One region of the Mesorhizobium sp. M0663 genome, then DNA from elsewhere that is predicted to be linked to it. Evidence: predicted binding sites of a transcription regulator. Region 1 holds the regulator's gene; the other holds the start of a gene.
The links. Region 1 encodes PhoB, which activates phosphate uptake and scavenging genes when phosphate is short. Its sites were predicted from a motif close to TGTCATNNANCTGTCAT; they were not measured.

Region 1 (3,942 bases):
AACTGGCGTGGACCGGCGCACTCATAATCACCCTGACGGTTCTGGGCTTGAGCATCCTCGCCCGCAGCCTTACCGGACGCAGAGAGGACAGATGACACAGATGTTGTCCCCAGACATGACGATGGCCGAAACGGTCGCCGAGAAGACGAAGATCGAGGTCAAGAATCTCAACTTCTACTACGGCCAGAGCAAGGCGCTGAAGGACATCAGCCTGTCGCTGCCTGAGCGCAGTGTCACGGCCTTCATCGGCCCTTCGGGCTGCGGGAAATCGACGCTGCTGCGTGTGTTCAACCGCATCTATGAGCTCTACCCAAAACAGATGGCCGAGGGCCAGGTGCTGCTCGACGGCAAGAACATTCTCGACCGGTCGCAGGATCTCAACCTCCTCAGGACCAAGATCGGCATGGTGTTCCAGAAGCCGACGCCGTTCCCGATGTCGATCTACGAGAACATCGCCTTCGGCGTCAGGCTCTACGAGAACCTCGGCAAGTCCGAGATGGACGGCCGCGTCGAACAGGCGTTGAAGCGCGCCGCGCTGTGGAGCGAGGTCAAGGACAAGCTCAACGCCAGCGGCTTGAGCCTATCTGGCGGCCAGCAGCAGCGGCTCTGTATCGCCCGCACCGTGGCCGTGAAGCCGGAAGTCATTCTGCTCGACGAACCGGCTTCGGCCCTCGACCCGCTGTCGACTGCCAAGATCGAGGAACTGATCGACGAATTGCAAGCCGACTACACGATCGTCATCGTCACCCACAACATGCAGCAGGCGGCGCGCGTGTCGCGCCAGACCGCCTTCATGTATCTGGGTGAACTGGTCGAGTTCGACCGGACCGAGAAGATCTTCACGTCGCCCCGCGAGAAGCGCACGCAGGACTACATCACTGGCCGCTTCGGCTGAGCCGTTCCGATCATGCATATGAGGACAGGACCATGGGCGAACACACAGTCGCTTCTTTCGACGAGGATCTCGAGCAGATCAGCAAGCTGATCCGCGACATGGCCGACCTCGCCGGTTCGATGGTCGGCGGGGCGACCAAGGCCCTGTTGAATTCCGACAACGTGCTGGCGCAACGCGTCGTTTCCGACGACGCCATCATGGATGCGCGTCAACGCGAACTGGACGACCGCGCCATAACCCTGATCGCCAAACGCCAGCCGATGGCCCACGATCTTCGCCATGTGGTCGGAGCGATCCGCATGGCGGGCGACCTCGAACGCATCGGCGATCTTGCCAAGAATATCGCCAAGCGCGTGAGTGCGGTCGGCCTCAGCGCCACGCCGCGGGACCTGTCGCATTCCATCGACGCGATGGCGCAGCTGGTTCTCATCCAGGTGCAGGGTGTCATCGAGGAATATGCTGCAGGCGATGCGGCCGCGTTGGCCAAGCTGCGTGCCGCCGACGAGCGCATCGACGTCAAATACACGTCCGTGTTCCGCGAGCTCTTGACCTACATGATGGAAGATCCGCGCAACATCACCGCTTGCACGCACCTGCTGTTCTGCGCCAAGAATCTGGAGCGGATCGGCGACCATGTCACCAACATCGCCGAAAATGCGTATTATGTGCTGACCGGCGAGCAATTGCCGGTCAATCGTCCGAAGCAGGACGAAACGACAATGTCCGCACCGGTGACATGATGGGGGTGCCCAGCCGATGATCGCACCACGCATAATGGTGGTGGAGGACGAGGAGCCGTTGGGTGTGCTGCTCCGCTACAATCTCGAATCCGAAGGCTACCAGGTCGAGGTGGTGACACGCGGCGACGAAGCCGAGATCCGTTTGCAGGAGAATGTGCCCGACCTTTTGGTGCTCGACTGGATGATACCAGCGGTTTCCGGCATCGAGCTCTGTCGTCGGTTGCGGGTGCGCCCCGAAACCGAGCGGCTGCCGATCATCATGCTGACCGCGCGCGGCGAGGAGAGCGACCGGGTGCGCGGTCTTTCGACCGGCGCCGACGACTATCTGGTCAAACCGTTTTCGACACCGGAATTCATGGCCAGGGTCAAGGCGCTGCTGCGGCGCGCCAAGCCGGAAGTGCTGTCCAGCGTGCTGAAGGTCGGCGACATCGTGCTCGATCGCGAATCGCACAGGGTCTATCGCAAGAAGAGCGAAATCAGGCTCGGGCCGACCGAATTCCGGCTGCTCGAGTTCATGATGCGGCATCCGGGCCGTGTCTTCTCGCGCAGCCAGTTACTCGATAATGTCTGGGGCGAGACAATCTACATCGACGAACGCACCGTCGACGTGCATGTCGGGCGGCTGCGCAAAGCCGTCAACAACGGCCGGATGCCGGATGTCATCCGCACCATCCGCGGTGCCGGCTATGCGATCAGGGAAGATTGACCCGCCTGGTCAGGCTACGTTCTTTCTGACGCTGGGCCTCATTTGCGCGCCCGGCGCGAAAATCTCCTGGTCGACGAAGCTTAACGCCCGCATCGCGCAGCCTTCGCGGATCAGCGGCAATTCGTTCGGCTCTGTATCGAAGGAGATCGAGCCTGAATGCTGGCCGCCGGCGGTCTGGGCGATTGCCTTCCGCAAGGCCGGCTCGATCAGATCGAAGGCGGCGGCACTGGCGCCGACCATCGCGACCGGTGCCGGATCGATCAGCGCGAACAGCGAGCCGAGACCGAAACCCAGCGCTTCGCCGGCCTTGCGGTAGGCCTCGCGTTCCGGCCCATCTTTCTCGCGCGCCTGGGCCGCCAGTGCTCGCATGTCGGCGTCGCTGACGTCGGCGACCGGTTCGCTGTCTTCGCTCATCTGCCTGGCGTTGCGCCAGATGGCGTAGTTGCCGGCATAGGCCTCGATGCAGCCGCGCCGCCCGCAACGGCAGAGCGCGCCGCCCGGACGATGGATCATGTGGCCAAATTCGCCGCCCGAGGAATGCGTCCCGGTGAACAGTTCGCCCTTCAGCACCAGCCCCATGCCGATGCCATGCGAAAGCAGGATGGCGATGAAGTCGTCGCGATAGCGATCCGGATTGCGCCAGCGCAAAGCCACCGCCATCATGTTGCAGTCGTTCTCCACCGTTGCCGGGATGCCGAATTCGTCCTCCAGCATGTCGGCAAAGGCGATGTCGGTCTGCGGCGTGATCGGCGACCACAGCATGGCGCGTGCAGGGGAGTCGGTAATGCCCTGAATCGCCAGGGCGATGCGGGCGACACTGCGGACGTCAAGGTCTGGATCCTGCAGCCGGCGCCGGACGATGGCCATGCATTCACGGATCAGCTCGTCGCGCGGCATGGTCAGCGTGTCCAGCCGGCGCTGTTCCTCGGCGACCACCTGTCCCGTATAGTCGATAATGGCGGCCGACAGGAAATTCAGCGACAACACCACGGTCAGCACCGCCGCCGCTTCCGGGTTGAGGGCGAGGCCGACCTGCGGACGACCGCGTTTCAACGAAACGGGCTCGCTTGCCTTGCTCTCGGCGAGGATGCCTTCCCGTATCAGGTCGGAAGAGATCGCCGATATGGTCGAATGACTGAGGCCGGTGGTAGCTGCGATCTCAGTACGCGATGGCTGGCCGGCCCGGCGCACCGCCGAGATCACCATCGCCCGGTTGCGCCGGCGCAAATCGTCATGGCGGATTCCGACCGACATTGTTTTGCTTTCCTCCCGGTTGCCGCGGCCGCTCATGAACCGGAAGCCGTCGGTAATGTCCGACAAATAGTGTCGGATGCAGGCAAATAGTGTCAGATGCAGGTGGCGCTGTCATCGTTTATTCCGACGCTCGAAAAAACTCGCAGAGTCATCAAAATCCATCAGAATCGATGTTGACAGCAGCCGGAGATCGGGCCAGTATTTTTTCGAGGCTCGAAAAAATTAGAGCTTCTAAGCTGGTCTTTGAGCCAATTGGTCACGCCGTACGCGGCGCAGGGAGGATATGATGAAGAAATTCACGACCGCCATTCTGGCGGGTGTCGCCATGACGCTGGCGCTGGCGTCGG
Region 2 (3,942 bases), on a different contig from region 1:
CGGGGTGGTTGCCTTTGTGCTTCGAAGAATGGTTCTTCCTGAGCCGAGGGAAGGCGCGCAAGGCGAGACCATTGGCGGCAGTAGCGGTTACGGCGGATCCGGAGGCCATTCCCCAGACGGGGGAGGTCACGGTGGTGGAGCTAACTGAAGTCATTCCGCTGCCTGCCTCTTCTCTTCGCCCCTGCCGGAATTTTCGCGGGCGTCGTGCTCGGTGCGCATGCGGCGCACGAGGTCGAGCTCGGCCTGGAAGTCGACATAATGCGGCAGCTTCAGATGCTCGACGAAGCCGGTCGCCTGGACATTGTCGGAATGCGAGATGACGAACTCCTCGTCCTGGGCGGCGGCGATGACATCCTCACCCAACTCCGAGGCGCGCAGCGCGCGGTCGCATAGTGCCATGGCCATCGCCTTGCGCTCGCTCTGGCCGAAGACGAGGCCGTAGCCGCGGGTGAATTGCGGCGGCGCCTTGGCCGAGCCCTTGAACTGGTTGACCATCTGGCATTCGGTGACGCGGATGCTGCCGAGCGGCACGGCAAAGGGCAGTTCCGGCACGTCCAGTTCCAGTTCGACCTCGCCGATGCGAACCTCGCCGACGAAGGGATGGTTGCGCGCGTAGCCGCGCTGGGTGGAATAGCCGAGCGCCAGCAGAAACCCCTCGTCGCCGCGCGACAGCGCCTGCAGGCGGATGTCGCGCGCCATCGGGAATTCGAGCGGCTCGCGGGTGATGTCGCCGGGGACATGATCCCCAGGCATGTCGCCGTCGGGCTCGATCAGGCCTTCGCGGGCGAGGATGGCCGAGACGCGCGGCATGGCTTCCGCCTCGCCTGCACGCTGCTCCGGCTCGGCGACATCGCCGCCGGCGGCAAGTTCGGGATCGAGCAGCCGGTGGGTGTAGTCGAAAGTCGGGCCGAGCAACTGGCCGCCGGGCAGGTCCTTGTAGGTCGCCGACACCCGCCGCTCGACCAGCATCGTGCCGGTGTCGATCGCCCTGGTGTAGCCGAAACGCGGCAGCGTGGTGCGATAGGCGCGAACCAGGAAGATCGCCTCGATAATGTCGCCGCGCGCCTGGACGATCGCCAATGCCGCCAGTTCCCTGTCGTAGAGCGAACCTTCGCTCATCACCCGGTCGACGCCGAGCGCCAGCTGCTCGACGATCTGGTCTAGACGAAGTGCCGGCACCGAACGGTCGCCGCGCCGGCGGTCGGCGAGCAATTTGTGAGCATTGCGAATGGCCGTCTCGCCACCCTTTACCGCCACATACATGCTACACCTCCATGATCTTGATGCGCGTCGTGCGCGGCAGGCAGGCAATTGCGTCGAACGTGGCGAGAATGATATCGACGCCACGCGGAAAACGCTGGTTGTTCTGCTTCCATTGCTCGACGAAATGGCGCGGCATTTGCGCCGGCGCGATCGTCGCCGTCTTCTCGATGCCCGGGCCTTCGAGCACCAGCGCAGCGCCGGAGATGAGATCGCCGACCTCGAGGATCAGCGTCGTGGAGCGATCGGGATAATCCTGGGTGCCTTGCGAAAACCCGTCGAGCGCCATCATCTCGGCCGGCGTGGCGATCAGCGCGAAATGCGCGTCGGCCGGGGTGTTGGCCAGCGGCGCGCCGGTATGGAAGCCAAGCCAGGATTTCACCGCCGACACCTGCAAAGCCGGGTCGAGCCAGAGCGGCGTGTCGTTGTCGCACAGCGCCAGCGCAACGGCGCCGGCGGTGGCCGACAGCGGCGCCGGTGGGTGGGCAAGGGCCGGCAAGGGCTGGACGCTGCCCGGCCGCGCCATCGCGTCCATCACGGCACGGAATACGGTCTGGGCATTGAATACCGGATCGGCGAAGCCGCCTTCAATGGATTGAGTGGCGATATCCATCAGTCTTCTCCGCGCACCATGGTGAAGAAATCGACCTTGGTCGCCGCCGTCTCGGCGCGGCGCTGTTCACGCGCCTTGGCCAGTGCCGCCTGCAAGGGCGCAACGATCCTGGTCTCGACCTCGTTGCGGTGGGCAGGATCCTGCCAGAGCGCGTCGGCGATTGCAGCCAGCCTTGCCTTCTGCTTGTCGCGGCCAAGCGCGTAGCAGTGGCCGACATGGCCGGACGCAAGCCGCACCGTGGCACGGGTGACCGTCGCCTCGCCGACATTGAAGGGCGCGCCGCCGCCGCCGATGCGGCCGCGTACCGTAACCAGGCCGGTTTCGGGGCCACGCAGAAGTTCCGCTTCGCAAGGCAGGCCGGCTTCGTCCCAGAGGCGGACGATGTCGTCGCCGGCCGATTGCGCCAGCGTCGCCATCACGGCCTTGCGCTCGGCCTGCTCTCGCGCTTCCCGTCCTCGCATGGCCGGTGCTCCTCGTCTGCGTTCATTTGTCTATTGATATAGACAACTATACAAATTATATCCATTATCTAGCGCGTGTCCATGACGGGCACGTGACACGGGCCAAAAGATCGGCGCGAGGAATTGGGGCGGGAGATGATCGGACAAGCCAACAGCATCGAGCGGCGCAGCGGTGTCGCGCTGTGGCGGCAGATCGCCGATCAGATCCTGCATTCGATTGCCGTCGGCGATTTTCCCGAAAATGCGGCGCTGCCGCCGGAGATCGCGTTGGCCGGACGCTATGGCGTCAACCGCCACACGGTGCGCAGCGCTATCGCAGCGCTGGTGCAGGAGGGCGTGCTCAGGGCGGAGCAAGGGCGCGGCACCTTCGTGCTGTCGCGCAAGCGGCTGTCTTATCCGATCGGCGCCCGCACCCGCTTTTCCGAGGGATTGCAAGGACAGGCGTCCGAGCGGCATATCACCTTGCTCGCGTCATCGATCGAGCCGGCCAACCGTCGTGTCGCAGAGGGCTTAGGCCTTGCGACGGGGGCCGATGTGATACGCCTGGAAACGCGCGGCGAAGCCGATGGAATGCCGGTGTCTCGTGCGGCCGGCTGGTTCGATGCCAGGCGCTTTGCCGGCATCGATGCCGCCATGGCGGAAACCGGTTCGATCACCGCATCGCTGGCACGTTTCGGCATCGACGACTATCTCAGGCAATCGACTGTGCTGTCGGCGCGCCATGCCGATGCCGCCGACCTTGCGGACCTCGAGCTGCAGCCCGGCGCCATCGTGCTGGTGACGGTCGCCGTCAACGTCACGCCCGACGGTCAGCCGATACAGTTTTCGGAGTCGCGCTTCCCGGCCGAGCGGATCGAGCTCAAATTGTCGGCGCTCTGAGATGCGGCAGCCCTGGCATCATCCGACTTGAATGACGGCCTTGATCAGGCCGGACTTCTCATGCGCCCAGCGGGCGAGGTCGTGCGGCGTCTCGCCAAGCGTGGTGCGGTGGGTGACCAGCTTTGTCAGCGGCAGCGCGCCGTTGCGGATCGAGGCGGCGACATGGTCGAAATCGGCACGCAGGGCGTTGCGGCTGCCGATCAGCATCATCTCGCGCTTGTGGAATTCGGGATCGGAAAAGGCGATGTCGTCCTTGACGACGCTAACCAGGACCAGCGCCCCGCCGTGCGCGACATGGGCGAAGGCCGACTGCACCGACCGGGTGTTGCCGGTGGCATCGAAAACCACGTCGAAGCCGTCGCCGCCGGTTGCTTCCCGCACCAGGTCGGCAGCAGCGCCCCGCGAGCCGTCGAGGGTCGCGAAGCCGAGTTCGCTTTCGGCGAAACCCAGCCTCTCCGCACTCATGTCGAGCAGCGTCACGTCGAGCCCGGCGATGCGGGCGAACAGCGCCGTGCCGAGCCCGATCGGGCCGGCACCAATGACCAGTGTGCGCGCACCTGGATCAGCGAGCGAGCGCCGCACGGCATGGGCGCCGATCGCCAGGAATTCGACGGCGGCGGCATCGGCCAGCGACAGGCCGTTTGCCGGATAAAGATTTTGCGCCGGCACCAGGATCTGCTCGCACATGGCGCCGTCGCGGTGGACGCCGAGCACCTCGATCCTGACGCA

Region 2: a site for PhoB is predicted at 2,416-2,432, ahead of phnF (phosphonate metabolism transcriptional regulator PhnF). Genes of this name have one in related genera too.

What each region holds. Positions count from the first base shown of each region.
Region 1 is NZ_JAMYPX010000005.1:104,658-108,599, reverse strand. It holds gene pstA (phosphate ABC transporter permease PstA) at 1-95, shown strand, start outside; gene pstB (phosphate ABC transporter ATP-binding protein PstB) at 92-895, shown strand; gene phoU (phosphate signaling complex protein PhoU) at 928-1,635, shown strand; gene phoB (phosphate regulon transcriptional regulator PhoB) at 1,652-2,341, shown strand; gene NKI54_RS12680 (ROK family protein) at 2,351-3,595, opposite strand; gene xylF (D-xylose ABC transporter substrate-binding protein) at 3,882-3,942, shown strand, end outside.
Region 2 is NZ_JAMYPX010000001.1:123,609-127,550, forward strand. It holds gene NKI54_RS00640 (carbon-phosphorus lyase complex subunit) at 151-1,263, opposite strand; gene phnH (phosphonate C-P lyase system protein PhnH) at 1,265-1,873, opposite strand; gene phnG (phosphonate C-P lyase system protein PhnG) at 1,873-2,334, opposite strand; gene phnF (phosphonate metabolism transcriptional regulator PhnF) at 2,470-3,213, shown strand; gene NKI54_RS00660 (zinc-binding alcohol dehydrogenase family protein) at 3,232-3,942, opposite strand, start outside.